DNA from 2 places in the Companilactobacillus muriivasis genome. Region 2 is predicted to be linked to the other one. Evidence: predicted binding sites of a transcription regulator. Region 2 holds the regulator's gene; the other holds the start of a gene.
The links. Region 2 encodes LexA, which represses DNA repair genes until DNA is damaged. Its sites were predicted from a motif close to CNAACANNTGTTNG; they were not measured.
Positions count from the first base shown of each region.

Region 1: a site for LexA is predicted at 4,416-4,429, ahead of uvrC (excinuclease ABC subunit UvrC). Genes of this name have one in related genera too.

Region 1 covers NZ_BTTQ01000002.1:320,115-327,672, reverse strand. The annotation lists gene AAA923_RS04410 (DUF5107 domain-containing protein) at 1-297, shown strand, start outside; gene AAA923_RS04405 (aldose epimerase family protein) at 297-1,319, shown strand; gene map (type I methionyl aminopeptidase) at 1,667-2,506, opposite strand; gene uvrC (excinuclease ABC subunit UvrC) at 2,525-4,342, opposite strand; gene AAA923_RS04390 (SPJ_0845 family protein) at 5,145-5,297, shown strand; gene AAA923_RS04385 (TMEM175 family protein) at 5,430-6,026, opposite strand; gene AAA923_RS04380 (hypothetical protein) at 6,127-6,654, opposite strand; gene AAA923_RS04375 (MgtC/SapB family protein) at 6,791-7,495, opposite strand.
Region 2 covers NZ_BTTQ01000001.1:247,029-254,586, forward strand. The annotation lists gene serC (3-phosphoserine/phosphohydroxythreonine transaminase) at 1-355, shown strand, start outside; gene AAA923_RS01295 (phosphoglycerate dehydrogenase) at 355-1,524, shown strand; gene lexA (transcriptional repressor LexA) at 1,798-2,421, opposite strand; gene AAA923_RS01305 (DUF896 domain-containing protein) at 2,517-2,759, shown strand; gene AAA923_RS01310 (YneF family protein) at 2,822-3,043, shown strand; gene purE (5-(carboxyamino)imidazole ribonucleotide mutase) at 3,283-3,765, shown strand; gene purK (5-(carboxyamino)imidazole ribonucleotide synthase) at 3,758-4,888, shown strand; gene purC (phosphoribosylaminoimidazolesuccinocarboxamide synthase) at 4,893-5,600, shown strand; gene purS (phosphoribosylformylglycinamidine synthase subunit PurS) at 5,610-5,858, shown strand; gene purQ (phosphoribosylformylglycinamidine synthase subunit PurQ) at 5,859-6,533, shown strand; gene purL (phosphoribosylformylglycinamidine synthase subunit PurL) at 6,533-7,558, shown strand, end outside.

The DNA.
Region 1 (7,558 bases), on a different contig from region 2:
TTTGAACAATTAAGTCAAGGAGAAAAGGCAATTGCTAGATATCACAAATTGATTACTTATGGTGAAAAGCACGTCTTCGATAAAATTTCACCAGACTACTTTGCCGTTTCCTTGCCCGATTCATTGTTGTTCGACGAAGACTATAAAGAAAAGAATCAACTCAGTTGCTACTACCTAATCGGCTTAGGATACTTAGGATTAAATAAGGCTACTGATGCAACAGCCATGTTTGCTAAAGTCAACGAACGAACTAATCACTTCCAATCAATTAAACATTTGGAGAAATTTCAAAAATAATGATGAACATTTCAACTGACAATTACGATCAAGATAAAACTGAAATAACACTACAAAATTCCCATGGCATGACCGTTAAACTTTTAAATTACGGTGCCACCATGGAGAAAATACTTTTACCTGATCACAACGGAGCTTTTCGTGATGTCATTTTAAGCCTGGTTTCCCCCAGTTATTATGACAAACATCGAAATTACCTCGGCGGTACAGTTGGTCGTGTAATTGGTCGAATTAAGGGTGGCATTTGGCAAAAGGATGCTCAGACAACCTATCAATTTGAGTTGAACGAAAATCAGCAGACCCACTCCCATGGCGGCAGACATGGACTGGATACTCAAACTTTTGCCTTTCGGATTGAAGAAACTAACGAAACATGCAGTGTAATTTTCACTTATCTCGATCGTGATGGTCACAACGGTTACCCTGGAAATTTGAACGTAACGGTCAAGTACACTCTCAATAACAGCAATACTTTGACATATTTAGTTTCGGCAACCACTGATCAAACTACCCTCTGCAATATTGCTAATCATACGTACTTTTGTTTAGATGGACCAGATACTAATGTCAAACAGACCACTCTTCAAATACCAGCAGATACTTATTTACCATTGGATGAACAACACCTACCTCTAGAAAGTCCTGCTGCTGTTGGAAATACTTGCTTTGATTTTCGAAAAGGCACTCCAATTGCCCAAGCATTGAATAGTCAAAATAGTCAAATCCAACAGGAAAATGGTCTTAATCACCCCTTCATCATAAATAATGAGCAACCGATATACTTGGAATCAGGCGACCAAAAAGTCAAGATGACTATGCGAACAAACGCCCCATCCATCGTGACATATACTGGCAATCACTTTAATCACAGTGGTTATACAAAAAACCTAGGTCAATATTGCGGCATTGCCCTAGAAGCTCAAATCCCACCAAGTGCAACACATGATCTGACAGAAATGGTTCTGTCCCCCAGCGACCAATTCCAAAGACAAGTAACTTGGAAATTTGATTACGATATTTAACCACTAACTGAAGATTGAAAGTTAAATATTCGATGTGACCATTGTCGTACAAGTCAAAGTTGTAATTTATTTAGTTTTAAAAAATAAATTAGTTGGAAGAGCTGAGAGTATTTATCCGCAGCGAAAGTGGCGTTATGGCTTTAGCCATTACACCACCGGGCGAGTTGGAGACTTTTCGGTCTTTGAAAAGGCTTCAACCGAGGTCCGAGACCGCTCTTTGGCTCGGACCGTACCGCGCAGCAGATGAATACTCTCAGCTCTGGAAACGGCATCCTTTAACCACTAAAAAAGGTATTAGAAATGAAGTTTTAATCAACCTCATTTCTAATACCTCTTTTAATTACAATTTATTTAGCTTGTTTGTGTTCCTTTAGATAATCTTGAGCCCACTTCATATATTTAGCATCTTCAGCGGCGTCTTGTGATGTCAAAATCTCAGGACCATTTTCTGTGATAGCTAATGTATGTTCATATTGAGCTGACCATGAACCATCGGCACTGGCATAATAAATCCAGTCATCGTTAGGGTCCTTTAATGAACGGTCAACGATTTCCCAAGTACCTTCGTTAATCATTGGTTCAATAGTAATTGTCATACCATTCTTCAAACGTAAGCCTTTACCAGGTTCACCATAGTGCAATACGTCGGGTTCCTCATGCATTGTAGGTCCAATTCCGTGTCCACAAAGATCACGAACATCACCATAACCATGTTCATCTTCTGTATAGTGTTGGATAGCATAACCGATATCGCCTAAACGATTGCCTTCAATACTTTGAGCAATTCCTAAATAAAGTGACTTCTTAGTAACTTCCATCAAGTCAGATGTTTCTTGACTAACGGAACCAACGCCGTAACTCCAGCAAGAATCACTTTCATAACCCTTGTAGTTAACAGTCATATCAACTTTAACAACGTCGCCTTCCTTGAGAATCAAATCTTTTCTAGGTGTGCCATGAGCAACTTCGTCATTAACGTCGATACATGTAGCGTACTTGTAGCCTTCAAAACCTTTTTCAGAAGGAGTAGCACCGTGACTAACAATGTAGTCATTGGCAAATTCTTCAATTGAATATGCAGAAATTCCTGGTTTGATCATGTCGCGTAATCCCAAATGGACACCAGCCAAAATCTTACCAGATTCACGCATTCCTTCAATTTCTCGTTCTGATTTTAATGTAATCATATAATAAATATCCCCCAACTATCCTTTATGGTATTTTTTATGAAAATCGGTACTTGCTAATGTAATTTTAATAGTCTGTGCTGTCGTCTTCGGAATTCCAATATCAGTCAACTGTTCAATGCTGGCTTCTTTCATCTTCTTAACTGAACCAAATTTCTTCAACAACTTGGTTCTAGTTTTAGGACCAACACCTTGAATATTATCCAATTGTGACGACAAAGCATTCTTACTTCTCGTCTTACGATGGAAAGTAATAGCAAAACGGTGAACTTCATCTTGAATTCTTTGTAGTAGATAGAAGCCTTGACTCTTTCGATCTAACACGACTTCGACTCCATCCTCACCAGCAATCAAGTGTGATGTATTATGGTGATCATCTTTGACCATACCTGCAACTGGAATGTCGATCCCAAGTTCGTTGTTCAAGACATCTATAACAGCACGTAATTCAATGATACCACCATCCATCAAAATTAAATCTGGCAATGGATCTTTTTCTTTAATCAAACGCGAATAACGTCGATAAATTACTTCTCGCGTATTGGCAGCTTCATCAGCACCCGATTGATGCTCAACTTCACCTTTAATCTTGTACTTACGATAACCACTCTTCTCAGGACGACCATCTTTAAACATAATCATTGCTGAAACCGGACTGGTTCCCTGAATATGCGAGTGGTCAAATGATTCAATAACATGACCATATGGCAAATCCAATGCCTCAAAAATCTGCTTCTGAGCACCATAAGTTTGTCGATTATCTAGCTCCATCAATCGGAATTTCTCTTGCAAAACTAATTTAGAATTCTCAGCAGCCATGTCCATCAAATCCTTCTTTTGACCACGTTGCGGTGTTCGGAAAGGAATATTCAAAACTTGTGAAAGTGTTTTCTTATCCAAGTTATCAGGTACTAAAATTTCTTTAGGCATAACTTGGTTACGACGATTATAAAATTGCAGAATAAACGTCGATAATTCTTCCTCAGGACTATTGATGCAGGCAAAAACTTTCTTTTCACGTTTCATCAAACGTGCTTGTCTAATGAAGAAAATTTGAATTGAGATCCAACCTTTTTCAACGTAGTAATTAAAAATATCTCGTGGCGTACTATCATTGGAAATAATCTTCTGCTTTTCAACGGTCGTTTCGATATATTTGATTTGATCACGCAATTCAGCGGCACGTTCAAATTCCATCAAATCAGATGCTTTCGACATTCTATCTTCTAGTTGATGCTTGATTTCGCCAACATTACCACCTAAGAAACGTTTGATTTTCTCAATTTGCTCATCATACTGCTTCTTAGGAACTGTCTGGAAACAAGCTCCCAAACACTGTCCCATGTGATAATACAGACAAGGACGACCAAGATTTCCCTGACAGCGACGTAATGGATAGACCTTTTGTAAAAAGTTCAACGTGTTAGATGCAGCCCAGACGTTTGGATAAGGTCCGAAATAATAGGCACCATCTTTTTTAACCAAACCAGTAATTTCCATTTTGGGATCACGTTCGTTGGTAATCTTAATATAAGGATAACCAGTCCCACGTTTCAACTTGATATTGTAATAAGGCTGGTGCTTTTGAATCAGAGTGATTTCCAACAAAAAAGCTTCCTTATCATTGGAAGTAATAATAGTTTCAAAATCGCGGATTTCTGAGACTAAACGGGCAGTTTTACCTTCATGCGAACTCTTGAAATATGAACGAACACGATTTTTTAAATTTTTGGCCTTGCCGACATAAATAATCTTGGAGTTGATATCTTTCATCAGATAACACCCTGGACGCGGTGGCAATAGGCTTAATTTATGTTCCAAGTATTCAGTTGCCAAAGAAAACCCTCCCTCAAAATACTTTTAGACTCATTTAATCTTAATTTAAACAATTTAATTGTCAACTAAAATGCAACCATATGTTCTATTATACAATTATTATGATAATAGTTTAAGGGCTTGCCGTCTCCAGGGATGAGAACATTGTACCCGCTATGCGGACCGGCCTGAGCCAAGGTCTCAGCCCTCGGTTTGAAGCCTTACCAAAGTTCGGTAAGTCTCCAAACTCGCCCGGTGGTGTAATGGCTGAAGCCATAACGCCACATCCACAGCGGGTACAATGTTCTCATCCCTTCCGACTAATTTATATTTATATATATGCAATCTATCTCACGATTTAATTAAATACAGAAAAGCTCTAAATTGGTATTTATTGATTTAATTCTTATAATCATTAAACTTCCTATCAATTTTAAATATCCAACTCTAGATATTTTCAACAGGAAGAAAGTTATACTTATATCCAAACAATTAAAGTTTTAATTATACTCAAACCCCATTTAATACGAAGAGTCTAGTCGGAAGAGCTGAGAAATATTTGTGGGCAGTGAAAGTGATATAAGGACGCCAGTTCTTATATCACCGGGCGATTTTTGAGACGTGGGTTTCGGCTCAAAATCGAGGTTCGAGACCGCACTCTGGCTCGTACCGGTCCGCACAGCCAGTGAATATTTCTCAGCTCTGGAGACGACACACTTCATTACCAAAATAGTTTAAAATAATAGGACAAAAAATTGTCTTTTGTGCTTAAAGGTTCTATAATGTAGTTAAATATAAAGATAACTGAAAGGGGCTGATACCGATGGGCCTAACAGTGAAACGTGAAAGCAATTTTGGCAGTTTATTTGATAAATTTGCCTCTCTTCCCGATGATGTAAAAGAAAACGTAAAACGCGTAGATTCTGCAGATAAGAAATCTTCGAAAGATCAAAAGAATCTTAAAGATAAAAAATAAGCTTCTCTTGTTTAATGTCACTTCTCGTAAGTGAATGAATGCCATTTATTTTTACTATTTCTTTAGTTAAGAACCCTTTTGATAAATGTGAAAGGCCTAAGACAATTGTCTTAGACCTTTTTTGTATCTATTTTAAAATAATTTGTCACTGTCCTCGTTGAAATTTCCACCAACGAATAATACTTGAAAAGCAATCAGCAACATCTGTAAGGCAGGCATGAAGATTAGAATCAGTACCCAAATGATAATTGCTGCTCCAATAAACTTCCAACTTGTAAATGCTCGATATATTTTCATCTCGCGAATACTTTTAGAAATCTTATCATAACCAGCTCGTTCATTCTCTTTAGCAATCGTATATGTCAAAATTGAATAAGCTAACGACCAAGCAAAATAGACGATAGCATAAAATATTTCAGGTCCCTGAACATTCAAATCGCGCCCCACCCAAGCAGTCGCCACTGGAATAAATGATGTTGTAAACATCCAGAAATTGTTAGTCCAGAATACTTTTCGTGTGATTACTTTAGCCTTGCTGAACATGTAATGGTGATTGTACCAGGCAATTCCAATAAACAACCAGCCCACTGCATAAGAAATCATATATGGAACTTGTGGCAGAATGGCTGATAGTTTTGACGATTCAGGAGTTTTAAACTCCAAAATCATGATGGTCAAAATAATGGCAATAATAGCGTCAGTAAAAGCCTCAACTCTTGATTTATTCATAATTTTCTCCCCTTTAGAAAGAAAATTATATCAATAAATCAGAATTGAGGCTTTTCTAATATTGTAATAATTCTTTATATATTTTGCGATTTAAACAATCTTAAATTGCTCCGTATCTTTCGCCATGATTGATTTTCGTTTGAATGAAATCAGCGGCAATTACAGGCAATTGAACGTCACGACCTTTGTCATTGAGATAACTATCAGTCGCTAGAACTCTTCCATAAAACTTGATTGGATCATTTTCTTGAACATTAACATTGCCACGTTCAAAATCTGACAATTTATATTTCAATTTAATTGTTCTTGATGCATCATTCCCATCTAATGCAACAAGAATAAATTTGCGGTCAATATTCAGATTTTTTATATGTCCACGTTGATAAACCTTTGTTCCATAGTACAAACTCGTATTGGAATATAAATTATCAAACGACACATAAGCATAATTTTTACGCTCTTTGCCGAATTCAGAAACAGTTTTTTGCTTCGACTTGTCCATTAAATTGATCTTGGTTTCTTGAATACTTCCCGCAATTTTCCCCTTGGGCATAATCAAATAGACCGTTGCCAAAATGAATGCACATAAAAAAGCGATAAAGAGTCTGGTCGGTAAATTTCTTATCATTTAATTCCCCCAATAATTCAAAGATAGCAAAGGTCTAGACTAATTACAATCAGTTTAGAACATTTAAATATTTAAGTATCTTTTTATAAACGAACCAATAAAAAATATTCCTAAACTCTAATTTAGGAATATTTTTTTAAACATTTATTGTTTCTACTTTAATAATATTATCATTCATTGACAATCCTTCAACTATATCGACATAATCCAAGCTCTTGCCAAAGTCAATCGAATAGACATTGGTATAAACTTTTTCATCATCTCGTCGAGTCACGCTGAAACGAACGCCTTCCACAGTAATATCATTTTTCTTGAAATAATCATCAATAAATTTTTTTGTATCAACCTTGTGCAGATATTCAATTTTTAACTTCCGCACCGGACTGATACGAATTATCTTCTTTAAAAATCCTAACACTGCATACACCACCAAAAATCCTGCGATTGCGATAATATAGTCACCCATACCAACTGCTAATCCAAGACAGGCAACGACCCACAAACTAGCCGCCGTCGTCAGTCCTCTGATTGAATGATGTTCAACAATAATTGTTCCTGCACCTAGAAAACCAATTCCACTGACAACTTGAGCAATCAGACGAGCATCATCAGCTCGAACAACTCCCTTTAATTGTGGATACTGCCTGGCAATGTCTAGGGCATTAAAACCGATATTTTGTTGGATCATTGCGATGATACAGGCACCTAAACATACTAAGACGTGCGTTCTCAATCCAGCTGGTCGATGTTTATAGGCACGATCGATACCGATAATACCTGCGAACAGAACTGATAGCAACAGTCTAATTACTACTGTAAGAACACTTAATTGACTCTGCAAATAACCCCTCCAATGTTCTTGTTCATAAAGGTTTTTCCGCATCCCTCTTTCAGCAATACAGAC
Region 2 (7,558 bases):
AGCTGGTCTAGTTCTGCAATGGTTAAAAAATCAAGGTGGAATTGCTGAAATGGAACGACGCAACCGTCGAAAATCGGGACTATTATATGATTTTCTAGATAACTCAGATTTATTCACAGCACCAGTTGTCAAAGCTGACCGTTCATTAACTAATGTTGTATTTGTGACAGGCAACTCAGAAATTGACCAGCAATTAGTTGCTCAAGCAGCTGACAATGGTCTAGTTAATATTAAAGGTCATCGTTCTGTTGGTGGTATGCGTGCCAGTTTGTACAATGCAATGCCATATGAAGGAGTCGAAAAATTGGTCGACTTTCTAACTAAATTTGAAAAAGATTACAGGGGGCTCCACTAATGTATGAAGTAAAAACTTTTAATGCAATCGCACAGGCAGGTTTAGATACCTTTACCACTGATTTTGGAATTAACCAAACAGATGAACCAGATGCATACTTGATTCGTTCGGTAAATTTGTTACAAGCTGATTTGCCAGATAGTTTGAAAGCTATCGTCCGTGCTGGAGCAGGGGTCAACAATGTGCCACTAGGTCGCGCAACAGCTCAAGGAATCGCCGTTTTTAATACTCCCGGAAGTAATGCCAACGCTGTTAAAGAATTAGTTATTTCATTAATGATTGCGACAGCTAGAAATCTTTTTGAAGCTCATAATTATTCAGACGAACATACCGAAGCTGATGTTTCTCAACGAACTGAAAAGGATAAAACTAAGTTCAATGGTACTGAATTAGCAGGCAAACGCTTAGCAGTTATCGGTTTAGGAAATGTTGGTTCATTAGTTGCCAACGCTGCCTTGGCGTTAGGAATGAAAGTAATTGGTTATGATCCATATTTGTCAGCCAATGCGGCATGGAGAATCAATAATCGCGTTAAAAGAGTGGATTCAATCAAAAATGCTGTGAAGAGTGCTGATTTTGTCACCGTCCATGTACCTAAGAATAATGAAACAATAGGTTTGTTAGGTACGAAAGAAATTACTGAGATGAAAGATGGTGCCGTGTTATTAAATTATTCAAGAATCGGCATTGTCGATAATAAAGCAGCCGTTAAAGCAATTCGCAGTCAAAAAATCAGCCATTACTGTACAGATTTTGGCGAGCCAATCATTGCTGATCAAAAAAGAATTACAATCACACCCCATATTGGAGGCTCAACGTTAGAAGCGGAAACAAACGGAGCTGTTCAGGGAGCTACTACCGTGATGAATTACCTTGAAGAAGGCGATACAACACATTGTGTGAATTTACCAAATATGCAAGTACCATTTGAAACAGCGTACCGAGTGACCGTAATTCACCAAAATGTTCCTAACATGGTCGGACAAATCAGTACTCAAATTGCCAATCGAGAAATCAATATCGAAAATATGGCGAATGCCGCTAAAGAAAAAGTCGCGTATACGATTATTGATGTTGATGATTTGCAAGGTAAGGACCAAGATGCTTTAATAACAGCGTTGGAAAGTATTAAGGAAGTTTATAAGGTAAGAGTGATTAAACATAAGTAATGGTTATAGTTACAATTTATTAAATATGATTGTTTATATAATAAGCAATAAAAGAGTCGGAAGGACTGGGAACATTCACCAGCTGTGGGTGTGGCGTTATGGCTTCAGCCATTACACCACCGGACGTGTTTGGAGACTTACCGGGTTTTGGTAAGGCTTCAAACCGAGGCTCGAGACCGTACTGTGGCTCGGGCCGGTCCGCATAGCAGGTGAATGTTCTCAGTCCTGGAGACGGCAAAACAAAAAAACCACCCTTATTCGAGTGGTTTCCTTTTAAAATATTTGTGAACGATATAATCCAACAACTTTACCAATGATTTCAACATTGTCCAAAATAATTGGATCCATTGTATCGTTTTCAGGTTGTAGGCGGTAATGTCCATTTTCTTGATAGAATCTCTTACATGTAGTTTCAATATCTTCAGTCATGGCAATAATAATTTCACCGTTATTAGCAAAATTTTGTTCGTGTACAATAACATGGTCGCCATCAAAAATTCCGGCATTGATCATACTTTCGCCGTGAATTTCCAACATAAATAATTCACCAGACTCACGAGTAAGGTCAGGTGGGATTGGGAAATATCCATCAGGATTTCTTTCAGCAGTAATAGGTTGACCGGCAGCAACGGCACCTAAAATAGGAATTTGTTTGGATTTGATACCAATTGAATTAAGACCAGCACCAGTAAGCTCAATAGCACGGGGCTTTGTAGGGTCTCTTTGGATAAATCCTTTTTTCTCAAGACGAGATAGGTGACCATGAACCGTTGACGTTGAAGAGAGATCTACGGCTTCGCAAATTTCTCTAACAGTTGGCGGATATCCATGTTCATCTAAATAATCATAAATACATTGTAAAATTTGTGACTGTTTAGAGCCTTCAGCTTTTGACATTAGAACACCTCATTGTTAATATCTTAAATAGATTGTATCAAAATTTGAATACAACTTCAAACAAGTGTTCGATTGTATCGAGGGGAATTGGAATAATGAACGAACAAGAAGAATTGCTCAAGAAAATTAACGAACTAGCTCATAAGGCTAAAAACGGTACTATTACTAAGGAAGAAGAAGATCAACAGGCACAATTACGTAAAGAATACTTGAAGAACTTCCGTGCCGCATTTAAGTCCCAATTAGAGATGACACAGGTCTATGATAAAGCAGGAAATGAAGTAACTCCTGAAAAAGTTCGAGAAATTCAACGGAAAAAAGGATTACGTGACGATTAGACTTTCAATTGTCTAACTTTTTTTGTAATATTAATAGTTGTATGGAAAGGGTGAGAACATAAATGGGAATCACAATAGTTGTTGGCGTTATAGCTTTGCTAGTTGGATTAGTTGGTGGTTTCTTCGTTGCCAGATGGTATATGAAGAAATACTTCCAAGACAATCCACCAATCAGTGCTGATATGATCAGACAAATGATGGCGCAAATGGGTCAAAAACCTTCACAAAAGAAGCTTAATCAATTAATGAATACTATGAAGAATTCACAAAAGAATAACAAATAGTTATGTCATTTAGGCGATATACATATATTTATATGTGTATCGCCTATTTTTTTGTCTAAAAAAATAAAATGATAGCTAAACACGAACTATTAATATTTTTATAATTATTAAATACAAAATGTAAACGGTAAATACGAACAATAGACAAAAATAAATGAATAAAATGCGTATTTATCATTGAAAGAAGTTTCAATCCCTGATAAACTTTGGATACCAAAGCAAGAAAGGTGGAAAAAGTAATGCACGACGTAGCAATAGTTATGGGTTCAATTTCTGATTTGAAGATCATGCAGAACACAATTGATGTTTTGAATGAACTGGGAGTTAGTTTTGAAACGAAAGTAATTTCGGCACATCGGATGCCACATGAGATGCTAGATTTCGCCAATCATGCACATGAAAATTATCAAGTTATCATAGCTGGAGCTGGAGGTGCAGCTCATTTACCAGGAATGATTGCCTCTTCAACAACTTTACCAGTCATCGGTGTTCCCGTTCCTTCCAAGTATTTAAAGGGAATGGATTCGTTGTTGTCAATTGTTCAAATGCCAGCTGGTGTACCGGTTGCGACAGTTTCAATCGGTGAGGCTGGTGCAAAAAATGCAGCTATTCTAGCTATAAAAATTTGTGCTTTAAATAATCCAACTTATCAAAATAATTTATCAGCATATGTTCAAGCGATGCACGATAAGTCAGTAGAAAGTGGGAAAGACCTTGGATAAAACGTTACTGCCAGGAGCAACAATCGGCATTATCGGTGGTGGTCAATTAGGCCAGATGATGTCATTTTCAGCTAAAGAGATGGGTTATAAAGTTATCATTTTGGATCCGCAAGAGAATTGTTCTGCTGCCCAAGTATCAGATGGTCAAATTGTCGCTGAATACGATGATCTTGATAAATTAATTGAGTTAGCTAAGCAATGTGATGTTTTGACTTATGAATTTGAAAATGTCGATGCGGATGCTATCAATGAAGTTAAGAAATATACCCAAGTTCCACAAGGTACTAAGGCTTTGAAAGCGACTCAGAATCGTGTGTCTGAAAAGAACTTTATCGAAGACAGTGGTTTCAAAGTTGTACCACATATTGAAATTACTAATATATTTGAATATCATCGTGGAGTTGAAAAATTAGGTGCTCCGGTAATCTTGAAGACAATTCGTGGTGGATATGACGGTAAAGGCCAGATTTTAATTGAGAATCCTGAAAAAGTTTGTTACGCCGACGTTGAAAAGTTATTGATGCACGGTCCATGTATGTTGGAAAAGAAGATCAATCTGAAAAAAGAAGTTTCAGTTATCGTTTCTGCTAACAGTCGTGGTGAAACCTCAATCTTTCCCGTTATTGAAAATGTTCACCGTCACAACATCTTGCACCTTAGCACTTGCCCAGCTGATATCAGTGAAAAGTCTGAACAACATATTTATCAAGTTGGTGAGACCTTAGCTCATAAGCTCGAATTAGTTGGAACGATGTGTATCGAATTTTTCATTTCGGACTCTGACGAAGTTTTCGTTAATGAAATTGCTCCACGTCCACATAATTCAGGTCATTTGACGATTGAAGCCTGCAACATTTCACAATTCGATGCTCATATCCGTGGCGTTTGTAATTTAGCCATGCCCAAGATTGAATTGTTGAAACCTGCTGCAATGGTCAACTTGCTCGGACAACATTTGGAAAATGCTAAGAATGAATTAGCTGAACATCCAGAATGGCATTTCCACGATTATGGCAAGGACAGTGTTAAGGATAACCGCAAAATGGGTCATATCACGATTTTGAGTGATGATTTACAAGCTACAAAACAAGTTATTGAAAATAATTCAATTTGGGATGTGTAAATTTATGACAGAAGATAAGTTGCTTTATACAGGTAAGGCTAAGAATGTTTACCAAGCAGAAAATGACGACGAAGTTTTGATTGTTTATAAAGACCAAGCCACAGCATTGAATGGTAAGAAGAAAGAAATTTTACCAGGTAAAGGTGTTCTAGATTGCCAGATTTCACAAATTGTTTTTAATTATTTAATCGAAAATGGTATCAAAACACACTTAGTTAAAAACCTTTCTGACCATGAACAATTAGTTAAGAAGACTCAAGTATTTCCATTGGAAGTCGTTTTGAGAAATATCACCTCTGGATCGTTGGTACGTAAGTTCCAAATTGAAGAAGGCCAAAAATTAAAAGAACCAATTATTGAATTTTATTACAAGAGTGATGCCTTGGATGATCCCGTAATTAATCAATCGCAAATCCATGCTTTAGGTATTGCTGATAAAGAAGACATTGAATATATCAAACAAGAGACTTTGAAAATCAATCAATTGTTGATTCCGTTCTTTGCTAAAGCCGACTTTGATTTAGTCGATTTCAAATTGGAATTTGGTAAATATAACGGTGAAATTATCCTTGTCGATGAATTTTCACCAGACAATTGCCGAATTTGGAACAAGAATGATCATCATTCAATGGATAAAGATGTTTTCCGCAAGCACGAAGGCGATTTAGTAGAAACTTATCAAACAGTCTTACAACGACTACAAGACAAATAGGAGAGAATTATGAAATTAGTTAAAGTGTATGTCACTCTAAAGGATTCCGTATTAGACGCTCAAGGTGAAGCTATTAAATCAGCTATCCATTCTATGGGTTACAACAAAGTTGAAAATGTCGGCATGGGAAAATATTTCGAATTGAAGTTTGCTGATGATTATGCTGACTTAGAAAAAGACGTTGATTCCATCTGTGATGATCTTTTAGCCAATCCCAATATTGAAACTTATCGTTATGAAATTACGGAGGCAGAATAGATGAAGTTTGCCGTAATCAATTTTCCTGGCTCCAACTGCGATATGGATCTGTACTACGCCATTCGTGATGGTATTGAACAACAAGTTGAACTTGTCGACTATCGAGCAGAAAGTTTAGCTGGTTTTGACGGCGTGTTGATTCCTGGTGGCTTTTCTTATGGTGACTACTTGCGCAGTGGTGCGATTGCCGTTCATGCTCCGATTGTCAAAGAAATTATTCGTTTCGCTAACGAAGGCAAAATTGTCCTCGGGATTTGTAATGGATTCCAAATTTTGACCGAACTTGGTTTATTGCCGGGTGCCTTGATTAAAAATGAGCAAGGTCGCTTTATCTGTGAAACAGTTGCTCTAAAAGTTGTCAATAATCAAACTGCCTTTACAAATGGCTATGAAAAAGACGAAGTTATCAATATTCCAATCGCACACGGTGAAGGTCGCTATTACTGTGATGACAAGACTTTAGCTGAATTGAGGGCTAATGATCAAATTGCTTTCCAATATCTTGAAAATGTTAACGGCAGTGTGGAACGTATCGCCGGTGTAACTAACAAACAAAAGAATGTCCTAGGCATGATGCCCCACCCAGAACGTGCAATTGAAGAAATTCTCGGTTCTGACGATGGACTGAAACTATTTCAATCAATAATCAATTATCAAGTAAAGGTGAATAATTAATGACTGAACCTACGGCAAAACAAATTAAAGATGAAAAAATTTATCAACAATGGGGTCTAACAGATTCCGAATATGATTTGATCAGCACAAAAATTCTCAAACGTTTGCCAAACTACACTGAGACTGGTCTTTATTCAGTAATGTGGAGTGAACATTGTTCTTATAAGAATTCTAAAAAAGTTCTCCGCAAGATGCCTAATAAGAGTGAACGTGTAATTGCAGGTCCTGGTGAAGATGCCGGAATCTTGGATATTGGTGATAATCAGGCTGTTGTTTTCAAAGCTGAAAGTCACAATCATCCTTCAGCAGTTGAGCCTTATCAAGGTGCAGCAACTGGTGTCGGTGGAATTATTAGAGATATTTTTTCAATGGGTGCTCAACCAATTGCACTTTTAAATAGTTTGAAATTTGGACCGCTAAAAGATGGTCAAACCAAACATTTAGTTAATGAAGTTGTTGCTGGTATCGGTGGCTATGGTAACTGTATTGGTTTGCCAACAGTTGGTGGTGAGATTGCTTTTGAAGATTGCTACGAACACAATCCACTTGTCAATGCAATGTGTGTCGGATTATTGAATAACACTGACTTCAAACATGGTACAGCCAGTGGAGATAAGAATTTGATTGTTTATGTCGGTGCTAAAACCGGTCGAGACGGTATCCACGGCGCAACATTTGCTTCTGATGAATTTACTGATACTAAGAATAAGCAACGCTCAGCTGTACAAGTTGGTAATCCATTTATTGAAAAGTTATTGATGGATGCCTGTGTTGAAATTATCGAAAAACATCCTGAATGGATCTTAGGTATTCAAGATATGGGTGCTGCTGGATTAGTTTCATCAACTGCCGAAATGGCTTCAAAAGCTGGTTCTGGTCTCGTGTTGAACTTGGATAAAGTTCCACAACGCGAAACTGAAATGAACGCTTACGAAATGATGCTATCTGAATCGCAAGAACGAATGGTTCTCTGCGTTAAACCAGAATTCGTTGAGGATGTGTTGGCTTTCTTCAAGCACTTTGAA